4 regions of the Streptomyces sp. NPDC050732 genome follow, and region 2 is predicted to be linked to each of the others. Evidence: riboswitches for the same ligand, from Rfam matches in the RefSeq annotation. Region 2 holds a riboswitch; each other region holds the start of a gene.

Region 1 (3,351 bases), on a different contig from region 2:
GCCTGACGAGTCCGCGCAACACCTTCAGGTGCGCGTCCGTGCGGCGCTGCGCGGCGCGCGCCGCGGCGAGCGGTTCGAGCAGCGTCCTGACCTCCAGGAGGTCGGCGGCCTCCTGTTCGGTGGGCTCGGCGACGCAGGCGCCCGCGTGCCTGCGGGTGACGACGAAGCCCTCGGCCTCCAGCGTGCGCAGGGCCTCGCGCACGGGCACCCGGGAGACGCCGTAGCGACGGGCGAGGAGTTCCTCGGTGAGCCGGCCGCCCCTTTCGTGGACACCGGCGACAATGTCGTCCCGAATGGCCGTGCATACCGAGTGCGCGGGAACGCTCATGATCGGACCTCCGCCTTAATCCCCGCGAAACGCGGTCGACCGACGCTCATTCAGTGACTCTATTGCAGAGCGTCGGCATTTCCGACGGCGGGCCGGAATCCATGGATATCTTTTGGCCAAGGGCGGAACGAACGAGGGCAACGCGAAAGCCCCGGCTCTGGGCGAGCCGGGGCTTTCGGAACTGTGCGGGGGTCCGCCGTCCGTCAGACGTTGACGCCGTGCGAGCGGAGGTACGCGACCGGGTCGATGTCCGAGCCGTACTCCGCGCCGGTGCGGGCCTCGAAGTGGAGGTGCGGGCCGCTGGAGTTGCCGGTGGAGCCGGAGAGGCCGATCTGCTGGCCGGGGGTGACCGTCTGGCCCACGGTGACGCCGAGGGACGACATGTGGCCGTACTGGGTGTACGTGCCGTCGTTCATCTTGATGACCACGTTGTTGCCGTAGGCGCCGCCCCAGCCGGCCTCGACGACGGTGCCGGAGCCGACCGCGTGGACCGGGGTGCCGGACGCCGCGTGGAAGTCGACACCGGTGTGGCTGCCGGAGGACCACATGGCGCCACCGGTCTGGTAGCCCGTGGAGACGTACGAGCCGCTGATCGGGGAGACGTAGGCGTTCAGGCGCTTGCGCTCGGCCTCGCGGGCGGCGCGCTCCTTGGCCTCGCGTTCCTTCTTGGCCTTCGCCTTGGCCTCGGCCTCCGCCTTGCGCTTCTCCTCGGCGGCCTTCTTCTTGGCGGCCTCTTCGGCCTTCTTGGCGGCAGCGGCGTCGTCGGCGGCCTGCTGCTGCGCCGCGGCCTGCGCGTCGATGCTCGCGGCGAGGGAGTCGCCCACGGATATCGCCTGGGTCAGGCCGGTGTGCTCCATGGCCGCTTCGTCGGGGGCGGCGAGCGCCGGGGCCGCGAGGCCGCCGATGACACCGGTGGTGGTGAGCGCGGCGACGCCGGCGACGTTCGCGGTGGTACGCGTGAGGCGGCTCGGACGACGGTGCTTCCCGGTGGCACGGGTGAACGCCATGTGGCGGGTGATCCTTTCCTTCCTTCTCGCCTACCGGGTTAGCTGACGGGTTCGGAGCAGGAAGGTCTCCTACGGATCCCTCACCTCACGGCAAGGTGCCCGATTCACCCCAGGGGACATGTGGGTCCCCGGCTCCCCTGGCTCGCGCCGTACGGGGACTCGGCGATGACTGTCCGGTGCCGCGGGTGCGGCGTACTGCGCGACGAACAGCCGGGTCGACGCTAAACGGGCCGCCTTCAATCGACAAACAGAAGTCGTCTTTTGTAGCGCACGCCACACGGCAGACAGGCAACCACCATACGAATTCGGACATATGAGGACCCCGGCGCCCGAAGCGGTCACCAGGGTCCCGATATGTCCTGACTGTCACTCAGCCTGGCCTGTAACTCAGCCTGGTCTGTCGCTCAGCCGGTGACCACACTCACTTCGCCGATGCCGAGCGCTCTGACGGGCTCCTCGATCTGCGCGGCGTCCCCGACCAGGATCGTCACCAGACGGTCCGCCGGGAAGGCGTTCACGACGGCGGCGGTGGCCTCCACGGTGCCGGTGGCGGCCAGCTGCCGGTACAGCTGCGCCTGGAAGTCGTCCGGCAGGTTCTGCTCGACCTGGTCGGCGAGGGTGGCCGCCACGGAGGCCGCCATCTCGTACTTGAGGGGGGCGACGCCCACCAGGTTCTGCACGGCCACGTCACGCTCGGCGTCCGTCAGGCCCTCGGCGGCGAGGACGCGCAGGACCTTCCACAGGTCGTCCAGCGCCGGTCCCGTGTTCGGGGTGTCCACGGAGCCGCTGATGGCGAGCATCGCGGCGCCCGAGCCGTCCGGCGCCGAACGCAGGACCTGACTGAACGCCCGTACGCCGTAGGTGTATCCCTTCTCCTCGCGCAGGACACGGTCGAGACGCGAGGTGAGGGTGCCGCCCAGGCAGTACGTACCGAGAACCTGGGCCGGCCAGACGCGGTCGTGCCGGTCGGCTCCGATGCGGCCGATCAGCAGCTGCGTCTGGACCGCTCCGGGGCGGTCCACGATGACGACGCGGCCGCGGTCGTCTGCGGTCACCGGCGGCACCGGGCGCGGCTCGCCCGGGGAGCCCGTCCAGGCGCCGACGGTGTCCGCGAGGACGGCGTCCAGGTCGGTCCCTGCCAGGTCGCCGACCACGACGAGGGTGGCCGTGGCGGGGCGGACGTGCTTCTCGTAGAAGGCGCGCACCGCCGCCGAGTCGATGGCCGCGACCGTCTCCTCGGTGCCCTGGCGCGGACGCGACATGCGCGAGGTCGCGGGGAAGAGCTCCTTGGAGAGCTCCTTGGCCGCGCGGCGCGCCGGATTGGCGGCCTCGTGCGGGATCTCGTCCAGGCGGTTGCGGACGAGCCGCTCGATCTCGCTGTCCGCGAAGGCGGGGGCCCGCAGGGCGTCGGCGAGCAGGCCGAGCGCCTTGGGGAGCCGGGAGACCGGGACTTCGAGGGAGACGCGTACGCCGGGGTGGTCGGCGTGCGCGTCCATGGTGGCGCCGCAGCGGTCGAGCTCGGCGGCGAACTCCTCGGCGGAGTGCTTGTCGGTGCCTTCATTGAAGGCCCTCGCCATGATCGTGGCGACGCCGTCGAGGCCCTCGGGCTCGGCCTCCAGGGGCGCTTCGAGGTTGATCTCGACGGCGACGACCTGCTGACCGGGGCGGTCGCAGCGCAGCACGGTGAGGCCGTTGGGCAGCGTGCCGCGCTCGGGCGCCGGGAAGGCCCAGGGCCTGGCGGGGCCCGCCTGGGGCTGGGGGTGGAACTGCATCGTCGCGGCCTCGGTCACTTCGCCGCCTCCTCTTCTTCCTCAGCGGCCTCTGCGCCCTCGCCGGCGGCAGTCACGGGTTCGTACACGAGCACCGCGCGGTTGTCGGGGCGCAGGCGGGCCGCGGCGACCTCCTTGACCTCTTCCGCCGTGACGTCGAGGACGCGCTGGACGGCGGTGAGGGCGAGCTGCGGGTCACCGAACAGGACGGCGTACCGGCAGAGTTCGTCGGCGCGTCCTGCGACCG
Region 2 (3,351 bases):
CCGTCGACGCCACCTCGGCGAACGACGTGATGGCGCAGTTCATGCACCTGGAGTACCAGGCACCGGACCGCGACATCTCGCTGTACATCAACTCCCCCGGCGGCTCGTTCACCGCGATGACCGCGATCTACGACACGATGCGGTTCGTCAGCTGCGACGTGGAGACGATCTGCCTGGGCCAGGCCGCGTCCGGCGCCGCCGTGCTGCTCGCCGCCGGCACGCCCGGCAAGCGGTTCGCGCTGCCCGGCGCACGCGTCCTGATCCACCAGCCGGCCATCTCCGAACCCCTCCAGGGCCAGGCCACGGACCTGGCGATCCAGGCCGATGAACTCCTGCGCACAAGGCGGCAGTTGGAAGAGCTGCTCGCACGGCACACCGGGCAGAGCCCGGAGCAGATCACCGCGGACATCGAGCGGGACAAGATCTTCGACGCCCCGGCGGCCCTGGAGTACGGGCTCGTGGACCGGATCATCCCGAGCCGCAAGGCCTCGCTCGCCGCGCGCGACCCGAGGTGAGCCGCCGGTGCTGCCGCCCGAACTGCCCCCTTTGCCCGCCCTCACGCACGCCGAGGCAGAGTTGATCGACCGGTATCTCGAAGTCGTCGACCTGCTCGGCCGCATCAATCCGGCGCGCGCCGAGCACACCTACGGCGGCCTGCGCGCCGCCCAGGCCCTGGTCGGCCGGGCGACCGCGCTGCGGGACGCGCTCGCCCTCATGCACCAGCGGGGCGAGACTGAGGTGCACGCGCCCACGCTGGCCCGGGCGCTGCGCGTCCTCGACGGCGAGCGGCGGGCGGGGCGACTCACCGTGCCGCCTCCGCAAGGCTCCTGAAGCCCCGTCGGCCGCCACGCTCCCGACATCGGAACCGTCCGGGGCGACTTCGAAACGGACCAGTCGGGCTACCCCGGACGGCGTACCCGGGCGTCGTCATCCGCGCGGTCCGAAGTTGCGTCCAGCGAGTACAGCATGGGCGGAATCGGGCATTCCGCTGCTGGTCGAGCGGTCGTCAGAGAGTGCGGCGGAACGTCGAATTCGGCAGTGTCCACCTGAACAGGTCAGTCGTGAGGAGCCTCACAAAACACCGTTTCGACTCGGTTTTCGGACCTGTTTCGGGTCAAGATCCCTTCCGACGACAAGCCCCCGCCACAGCGGCGGGGCGGTCCGGGCGGACGCCGAGTCCTGCCGCCACCCGGATGACCGGTCGACATCGGTGCAACGGCAGGAGTGGAGGACCCAGGTACGACGGGCCCGTCCGGGAAGTCCGGACGACGCCCTTGGGGTGAAGCCGCAGAGCACGACGCGGCCGGGCATCTTCGCCTGCCCGAACCCGACAGGTCATCCTTCACAGGCGGCTGACGAAGGGTTGCGCATGACCGCGCTGAATCATGTTCCGTCGCTGCTCAGCAGGACAGGGGCCGCATCGGCCCTCACGCTCGCCGTGGTAGGCGGCACCGTCATGGCCCCCGGGCTCACGTCGGAGGCCGAGGCAGCGACACACGGAACGAAGGCGCTCAAGATCGCGGCGTCCAAGAAGGGCTCCCCGTACGGCTACGGGGCAGCGGGACCCAACCGGTTCGACTGCTCGGGGCTGACGCTCTACTCGTTCAAGAAGACGGGCAAGAAGCTGCCTCGCACGGCCGCCGCGCAGTACAACAAGACCAAGCACATCTCCAGGTCCCAGCGGACCCGTGGTGATCTGGTGTTCTTCCACTCCGGTCGGAACGTCTACCACGTCGGGATCTACGCGGGTAACAACCGCATCTGGCACGCCCCCAAGAGGGGGACCGTGGTGCGCCTGGAGAAGATCTGGTCCAACAGCGTCTGGTACGGCAGGGTGCGCTGACCGCACCGTCCAGCGCGGCGTCCGTGGACGGCGGCCGAGCCCGTCAGCGGGCGTCGTCACGCGAGCCGCGCTGGACAGGTGCCTGCCAGGGCAGCGCGATCCACACGGTCTTGCCGCCCTCGTCGGTGGGGCTGACCGAGAGCCTGCCGCCGCACTCGGCCGCCAGCCAGCGGATGATGACCATGCCGCGGCCGTTGTCCTGCTGGACGGCCGCGGGGAGCCGCTTGGGGTAGCGGGGGTGGCTGTCGGTGACACCGATGCGCAACTGTTCGTCGCGGTCCAGTTCGAGGTCCACGGTGAAGGTGGGCGACTGGCCGAGCGTGTGCTGCACGGCGTTGGTGGCGAGTTCAGAGACGATCAGCCTGATCGTGTCGGCCACCTCCGCGTCACCTGGCAGGCCCCATTCCGCGAGCGCGCGGGATACGAATTTCCGGGCGGCGGGGACCGAGACAGGATCGCTCGGCAGGGTGACGGAGGCTTCCTGGTGGTCTGCCATGGCGACGTTGTCCCTTTCCCACCGGGACCGGTCTCCGGCTCGCGGCGGATGACTCGCTGACAGTCCCGGACTGGTGCTTCGCGCCAGCCTGCCACTCCTTGGCCGGTCACGGGTGGCGATCCACCGAGATGTGCATATATCTGTCGCTCGAAGCGGTGAACTCTGCTACGGCAGACCGTATTTGGGCGGGAGAGCGGTACTTCCTCTAATCTCGCCTACTGCCCTGCCCTGCCGCCGGGAGATCCGACGGCTCCGTCCGAAAGGAGACGGGCATGCAGTACGGCCCGGCGGTGCGCCGTCGTCAGCTCGGCGCCGCCCTGCGTGCCCTGCGCGGTCACGCGGGACTCACCAGCAGCGAGGCCGCCGCCAAGGTCGGCTGGCACCAGTCCAAGGTGAGCCGGATCGAGACGGGCCGCAGTGGCGTGAAGGCCGCCGACGTGCGGCTGCTGATGGAGGCATATCAGGTCAAGGATCCGCAGCGCAGCGAGCTGCTCATCGCGTTCGCCGGCGCCGACGACCCGGGCGCGGGACGTCATCACTGGTGGAAGGCCTATCGCGATCTGCTGCCCGCCACCTACCGCGATTTCATCAGCCTGGAGTCGCAGGCGAGCTGGGTGCGCACGCTGGAGACCTCCGTGGTCCCCGGTCTGCTGCAGACCTCCGAGTACGCACGCGCGGTGACCCGGGCCGCGCTCGGCGAGCTGCCGGAGGAGCAGGTCGAGGCGTTGGTGGAGGTCCGCCTCGCCCGGCAGGACGTGCTGCGCTCGGATCCGCCGCTGCGGTTGAGCGTGGTCATGGATGAGGCGGTGCTGCGGCGGCCGGTGGGCGGGGCGGGTGTCTTCGCGGGGCAGTTGATCCGGTTGAGGGAGGCGTCTCACATGCCTCACGTTCGGCTTCAGGTGTTGCCGTTCGCCGCAGGTGAGCATGTGGGCCTGATCGGTCCTTTCGTTATTTTTTCATTTCCGGACATTGCTGATCTGGATGTGGTTGTTCTCGACCATTTGACGAGTAG
Region 3 (3,351 bases), on a different contig from region 2:
GGGAGGGTCAGGGGGGCCAAGGGGGCCAGGGGTGCCACCGGTCCCGAGCGTGCCTTCGTGCGGGTCCTGCCGCTCCTGCTGCTCATCGTCGGGGTCTGCTACGACGCCGCGACCCCGCCGGAGTTCACCGCCGCCCCGCTCTTCACGGCCGCCCCGCTGATCGCCGCTCCCTTCTACTCGCTGCTCAGTACCGTCCTGACCGGCGCGGCGGCCACCGGCGCCGTCCTCTTCCTGCACTACGGCAACGGCGTCAGCAGCCATGTCGAGGTCGTCACCGAAGTGGTCACCGTGGCGACCGTCGCCGCCCTCGCGATCGTGATCAACCGTGTCGTGCGCCGCGGCAACGACCGGCTCGCCATCGCCCGCTCCATCTCCGAGGCCACCCAGCGCGCCGTGCTGCCCGCGCCGGACCCGCGCATCGGCGGGCTCGACATCGCGGCACGGTACGAGGCCGCGCAGGCGGACGCGTTCATCGGGGGCGATCTGTACGCGGTGCAGGACACCCCGCACGGCGTGCGGCTCATCGTCGGCGACGTACGCGGAAAGGGCATGGGCGCGGTCGCGGCGGTCGCCGTCGTCATCGGTGCCTTCCGGGAGGCCGCCGAGCAGGAGGCCACCCTGGAGGCGGTGGCGCAGCGCCTGGAGCGGGCGCTGGCGCGCGAGGGGACCCGGCGCGACGGTCTCGACGCGTTCGAGGGGTTCACCACCGCCGTCCTCGCGGAGATCCGGCACGGCGAGGGTTCCGTACGCCTGATCAACCGCGGGCACCCGCCGCCGCTGCTGCTGCGCGGCGACGGGCGGCTGTGCGTCATGTCGGCGAGCGAGCCCGCGCTGCCGCTCGGCATGGGCGACCTGGGGGTCTGGCCGGACCGGGCGGACGAGTCGGAGTTCCCGCCCGGCGCGACGCTGCTCTTCTACACGGACGGCCTGTCGGAGGCGCGCGACGCGGCGGGGGAGTTCTACGATCCCGCGGCGCGGCTCGGCGGGCGGATCTTCCCGGGCCGGGGCGGCCCGCACGCGCTGCTCGCCGCCCTCGCGGGGGAGGTGCGGCGGCACACGGGGGGCGCCATGACGGATGACATGGCGCTGCTCGCGGTGCGGCGGCCCGCCACCGGCGATCCGGAGGTCACCACCGGTGACTGAAGTGCACCACTCCGCATAACAACTGACACACGATCAAGGAAATGTAAAGCTCCGGTGTTTGAAGATCGGGGGCCAACTCGACCCGGTCCGCACCCTCGTGTCCCGGTACGTACGGCCGATGAGCGTTAACGATCAACCCGAACGGCTTGGAATACGGACCCCCTGTCTATTAACGTTCGATAACGCAGCGCGGTCGTCCCAGCCGTCACTAGAGACGGCTCCGCGCGCACGCGCCTAATCCCGCAAGGGAGCCGGGGAACCACCAACTTGGGGTGAATCGGGCAGCTGTGCCTCCGTGCCAGGTGTTCGTAGGAGACCTTCCTGCTCCGAACCCGTCAGCTAACCCGGTAGGCGAGAAGGAAGGAAAGGAGCGCGCCCCAGTGGCGTCCAACCGGCCTGCCCCCCGAGCCGTGTACGTGCCGAATGACGACGACTTCGGCTCGTACGACGAGGGCCCCCTCGAATCCTTCGAGGAGTGGAACCCCACCGAGGAGTCCATCCGTCCCGTCCGCGGCAGGCACCGCGTGCACAAGAAGAGCGGCGGCGGGCTCGCCCGCAGCTCCACCGTGCTCGGCGTGGGCGTCATCGCCGCTGTCGGCGCGGGCGGCATCGCCACCGCGCAGGACGGCAAGCCGCCGGTCTCCATATCCCTGCCCGACCTGCCGGGCGTGGGCGCCGTCGCGGACTCGCTGCCGGCCGCCGAGTCCCTGCCGGGCGTCGGGTCCCTGATGTCCGACGACACGCCGGAGACGACCACGGCCGTGGCCGCCGCCCCGCTCACCGCCGCCGGTGTCAGCACCGCCGACGCCCAGCAGGGCACCACCGACGCGGGCGAGGCGCTGCGCGCCCGCATCATGCAGCAGGCCGAGAACCAGCAGGAGCAGGCGGACACCGCCGTGCGGACGGCGGCCGAGGAGGCCGCGGTCAAGAAGGCCGCCGAAGAGGCGGCCGACCAGCAGAAGGCGGCCGAGAAGGCGGCGGACGCCGAGGCCGCGGCCAAGAAGAAGAAGGAAGAGGAGGCCCGGAAGGCGAAGGCCGAGGCCGAGCGCCTGGCCAAGCTCGCCAAGAGCTACGCCATCCCCACCTCCTCGTACACCCTCACGTCGCACTTCGGTGACGCCGGTTCCATGTGGTCCTCCGGGCACCACACGGGTCTGGACTTCGCCGCTCCCACGGGTACCCCCCTCAAGGCCGTGCACACCGGCACCGTCAAGGAGGCCGGCTGGGCGGGCGCGTACGGCTACCGCACCGTGCTCGAACTGGAGGACGGCACGGAGGTCTGGTACTGCCACCAGTCCTCGCTCAACGTCAGCGCGGGCCAGAAGGTCAACACGGGCGACGTCATCGGCCGCGTCGGCGCGACGGGCAACGTCACCGGTCCGCACCTCCACCTGGAGGTCCACACGCCCGGCGGCTCCGGGATCGACCCGCTCGGCTGGCTGCGGAGCAAGGGCCTGAACCCCTGACGTGACCCCGCTGCCGGCCCGGTGAACGGAATTCGGTTTCCGGTGGCGGTGTTGAGGGACGTATGACTTCTCTTCGCCAGCTTGGCTCTTCCGACCTCGAAGTGTTCCCGCTCTCCCTCGGCGGCAACGTCTTCGGCTGGACCGCCGACCGGACGGCGTCCTTCGACGTCCTCGACGCCTACACCGCGGCCGGCGGCAACTTCATCGACACCGCCGACGTCTACTCGGCCTGGGTGGAGGGCAACCGGGGCGGCGAGTCCGAGAACCTCATCGGCGAGTGGCTGGCCGAGCGCGGCAACCGCTCCGACGTCGTCATCGCCACGAAGGCCGGCGCCCACCCCGAGTACAAGGGCCTCTCCGCGACCACCGTCAAGGGCGCGGTCGACGCCTCGCTGCGCCGCCTCGGCACCGATTACATCGACCTCTACTACACCCACTACGACGACCCGTCGGTCCCCGTCGAGGAGATCATCGGAACGCTCGACGGGCTGGTGCGGGACGGCAAGGTGCGGGCGATCGCGGCCTCCAACATCACCCCCGAGCGGCTCCAGGAGTCCCTCGACTTCTCCGACCGCGAGGGCCTCGCGCGGTATGTCGCGCTCCAGCCGCACTACAACCTCGTCTCCCGCGACACCTACGAGGGCCCGCTCCAGGAGGTCGCCTCCCGCTCCGGCCTCGCGGCCGTCCCGTACTACGCGCTCGCGTCCGGCTTCCTCACCGGCAAGTACCGCAAGGGCGCCAA
Region 4 (3,351 bases), on a different contig from region 2:
CGTCCTCGAACAGCGGGTCCTCGATGGAGACGAGCGGGTACGAGGCGACGAGCTCCTCGTAGTACTCGGTCATCTCGGCGGCCGAGCGCTCCTTGCCCTCGAACTGGTACTTGCCGTCCTTGTAGAACTCGGACGCGGCGACGTCGAGGGCGAGGGCGATCTGCTCACCGGGAACGTAACCGGCCTGCTTGATGGCCTCAAGGATGAGGTCGAGCGCGGCGCGGTTGGAGTCCAGGTTCGGGGCGAAGCCGCCCTCGTCGCCGAGACCGGTGGAGAGGCCCTTGTCCTTCAGGACCTTCTTCAGCGTGTGGTAGACCTCGGTGCCCCAGCGCAGGGCCTCGGAGAAGGACTCCGCGCCGATCGGGGCGATCATGAACTCCTGGATGTCGACGTTCGAGTCGGCGTGCGACCCGCCGTTCAGGATGTTCATCATCGGGACGGGCAGCAGGTGCGCGTTCGGGCCGCCGAGGTAGCGGAACAGCGGCAGGTCGCTGGCCTCGGAGGCGGCGTGCGCGACGGCGAGCGAGACGCCGAGGATGGCGTTGGCGCCGAGCGAGCCCTTGTTGTCGGTGGCGTCCAGGTCGAACATGGCCTGGTCGATCAGGCGCTGCTCGGTGGCGTCGTAGCCGACGAGCTCCGGGCCGATCTGCTCGATGACGGCGAGGACGGCCTTCTCGACACCCTTGCCCTGGTAACGGTTGGGGTCACCGTCACGGAGTTCGATGGCCTCGAAAGCACCGGTGGAGGCACCGGACGGAACGGCGGCACGACCGGTGCTGCCGTCGTCGAGGCCGACCTCGACCTCGACCGTGGGGTTGCCTCGGGAGTCCAGGATTTCCCGGGCTACGACGACGTCGATGGACGGCACGAGCATCTCCTTCTGGGATGTGACGCGTTTACGCGAGCCGCTTCGGCCCTGCGTCTCCTGAGCCTAACCGGCTCCGGGCCTTCGGCCAGCCGACCGCCCGTCCCCTGGGACGGCACAAAGGCCATATGGCCCGGAAACAGGGCGTAAGACCATGTTCTCTACTCGCTAGTAGCGAACACGGGGGCCCTGAGACGGCGTGGAGACGCGGGTGGACACGGGTGCGGACATGGCCCCGCCCCGGTGCGTACGGGGGATACGCGCACCGGGGCGGGGAGCCCGTGGGGACGGGGGGTACGGCCGTGCGTCCGCCGAGGCACGGCCGTGACCGGCCGGGTCAGCTCAGGTGGAGCTGCTGGCCCGGGTAGATCATGTCGGCGTTGTCGATGATGTCGCCGTTGAGCTTGTAGACCTTCTGCCAGCCGCCCTTGACGTGCTCCGCCTCGGCGATCTTCGACAGGGTGTCGCCCGTCTTGACCTTGTACTCGCCGTCGCCCTTCTCGACCTTCTTGCCGGTCGGGGTCTCGACGGTCTTCTTGCTCTCGGTCTGCGGCGTCGGCTGCGGCTTGGGAGCGGCCTGCTTCGGCGCGGCCTGCTGCTGCGGAGCGGCCTGCTGCTGCGTCTGCTGCGGCTGCGGCTTGCTCTGCTGCTGCGGGGCCTGCTGCTGCGAGCCGCCACCGCCGCCGCCGTTGTACGAGGCACCCGAGAGGCCGACGCCACAGCTCGGCCAGGCGCCCTTGCCCTGGCCGGCGAGGACCTTCTCGGCGATCTCGATCTGCTGGGCCTTGGAGGCCTTGTCGGCGGTCGGCGCGTACTTCGTACCGCCGTACGCGGCCCAGGTGGACGGCGAGAACTGCAGCCCGCCCTGGTAGCCGTTGCCGGTGTTGATGGACCAGTTGCCGCCGGACTCGCACTGGGCGACGGCGTCCCACTCGGACGCGGTGGCGGCGGAGGCCGAGCCGGCCGCCATCAGCGGGGCGGCGACGGCGGCGCCGGTCACGCCGACGAGCGTGGCGACGCGAGTGGCCTTGGACGGGCGACGGTGCTTGCCCTTGCCGGAAAGCAGCATGAGTTGATCCCCTACACCGACGCCTGCGAGGTGAGCTGTCGGGTTCGGGCCGATGTGGTTGCCCGGCCGCTCTCTCGCGAGTGCGACTTCACCCCTAGCCGTTTCCGGCACTTACCTTGGGTCCCCCGCTCCTGCCCACGGCGCTCTTGAGCGACGACTGTTCCCGTCCGGCCGTTGGCAGGATTCGGCGTACCGACCGGCGGGGCTCACCAGTGGCGAGCGGTCACGACCGTAGACACGCTCCCCACCGAATTTCAAAGACGATCAGGGCTTCTGAGACCCATCTCTCACTCGCGCCAAACCGGACAACACAGGTCAAGTCCCCCGCCGACGCATCGTCAATTTCCGTTACTTTTCGCCCAGATCGAGGCTCTGACCGGGGAGGATGAGGTCCGGGTCGGCTCCGACGGTCTTCTTGTTCTCGCTGTAGAGCTCGTGCCATCCGCCGTCGACCCCGAAGTCGTCCGCGATGACCGAGAGGTTGTCCCCGGAGCGCACGGTGTACGTCCCGTCGGCGACCTTGCCGGAGCGGTCGCCGCCGCGCGAGGCGTGCCGTCCGGGACGGTCGCCGGCGCTGTCGCCCTCGTCCGCGCGGTCGCCGCGGTGACGGCCGGAGGAGGAGCCGTTGGGGTCCGTGGCGTCGTCGGCCGGATCGGTCGACTTCTCGGGCGCGGGCGAAGTGGTGTCCTCGCCGCCGGACTTGCCGGACTCGCCCTTGTCGTCGGCCTTTTCGGCGTCGTTCTCGCCGCGCTTGTCGGCGTCGTCGACCTTGTCGCCCTTTTCGCCGGACTCGTCGTGATTCTTGTCTCGCGTGTCGCCGCCGGAGGGCTTCTCGGAGGACTTGTCGGCCTCCTCAGGGGCCTTGGAGTCCGTGGAGTCCTTTGCGTCCGTGGAGTTTTCTGCGTCCGTGGAGCCCTTGGCGCCGTCAGACCCCTTGGAGTCGGCCGGGTCCTTCCGGCCCTCCGAGCCGCTCGAATTGTTCGAGTCGGAGGGCTTGGGCGTGATGGGGCCGCCCGGGTCGACGTCGGCCGCGGCGCCGTCCTTGCTGAGCCCGGCGATCGGGGCGCAGCTCGGCCACGCCGCGGTGCCCTTGTCGTCGAGGATCTTCTCGGCGACGGCGATCTGCTGCGAGCGGCTGGCCTGGTCGGCGCTGGTCGCGTAGTCCAGGCCGCCGTACGCCTCCCACGTCTCCTGCGAGAGCTGGAGGCCTCCGTAGTAGCCGTTGCCGGGGTTGGCGCTCCACGCGCCGCCGCTCTCGCACTCGGCGAGCTTCTCCCACGTGGTGGTCTCGGCCGCGCTCGCGCTGGTGGCGCCGAGCAGTGGGATGGCGATGGCTGATCCGGTGACACCTGCCGCGACGATGAGGGCCGGGGCCTGGCGGGGGCGTCGGTGACGACCATTGCCGGAGAGCATGCGA

Evidence for each region. A riboswitch is a leader RNA that binds a small molecule or an ion and turns the genes downstream of it on or off. The one in region 2 is predicted to bind cyclic di-AMP.
Region 1: it holds a riboswitch for cyclic di-AMP, as region 2 does, so the genes downstream of both, AB0H82_RS15350 (M23 family metallopeptidase) here and AB0H82_RS04660 (C40 family peptidase) in region 2, are expected to answer to the same signal.
Region 3: it holds a riboswitch for cyclic di-AMP, as region 2 does, so the genes downstream of both, AB0H82_RS13035 (M23 family metallopeptidase) here and AB0H82_RS04660 (C40 family peptidase) in region 2, are expected to answer to the same signal.
Region 4: it holds a riboswitch for cyclic di-AMP, as region 2 does, so the genes downstream of both, AB0H82_RS30795 (transglycosylase family protein) here and AB0H82_RS04660 (C40 family peptidase) in region 2, are expected to answer to the same signal.

Annotation. Positions count from the first base shown of each region.
Region 1 covers NZ_JBFAHP010000014.1:152,404-155,754, reverse strand. Annotated here, with positions in the region: gene AB0H82_RS15355 (GntR family transcriptional regulator) at 1-328, opposite strand, end outside; gene AB0H82_RS15350 (M23 family metallopeptidase) at 532-1,335, opposite strand; cyclic di-AMP (ydaO/yuaA leader) riboswitch at 1,348-1,510, opposite strand; gene AB0H82_RS15345 (pitrilysin family protein) at 1,740-3,125, opposite strand; gene AB0H82_RS15340 (pitrilysin family protein) at 3,122-3,351, opposite strand, start outside.
Region 2 covers NZ_JBFAHP010000003.1:267,916-271,266, reverse strand. Annotated here, with positions in the region: gene AB0H82_RS04670 (ATP-dependent Clp protease proteolytic subunit) at 1-515, shown strand, start outside; gene AB0H82_RS04665 (hypothetical protein) at 523-831, shown strand; cyclic di-AMP (ydaO/yuaA leader) riboswitch at 1,190-1,366, shown strand; gene AB0H82_RS04660 (C40 family peptidase) at 1,370-1,843, shown strand; gene AB0H82_RS04655 (ATP-binding protein) at 1,887-2,339, opposite strand; gene AB0H82_RS04650 (helix-turn-helix transcriptional regulator) at 2,612-3,351, shown strand, end outside.
Region 3 covers NZ_JBFAHP010000012.1:10,193-13,543, reverse strand. Annotated here, with positions in the region: gene AB0H82_RS13040 (PP2C family protein-serine/threonine phosphatase) at 58-1,143, shown strand; cyclic di-AMP (ydaO/yuaA leader) riboswitch at 1,365-1,512, shown strand; gene AB0H82_RS13035 (M23 family metallopeptidase) at 1,560-2,609, shown strand; gene AB0H82_RS13030 (aldo/keto reductase) at 2,672-3,351, shown strand, end outside.
Region 4 covers NZ_JBFAHP010000042.1:11,565-14,915, forward strand. Annotated here, with positions in the region: gene eno (phosphopyruvate hydratase) at 1-868, opposite strand, end outside; gene AB0H82_RS30795 (transglycosylase family protein) at 1,203-1,934, opposite strand; cyclic di-AMP (ydaO/yuaA leader) riboswitch at 1,939-2,087, opposite strand; gene AB0H82_RS30800 (transglycosylase family protein) at 2,283-3,347, opposite strand.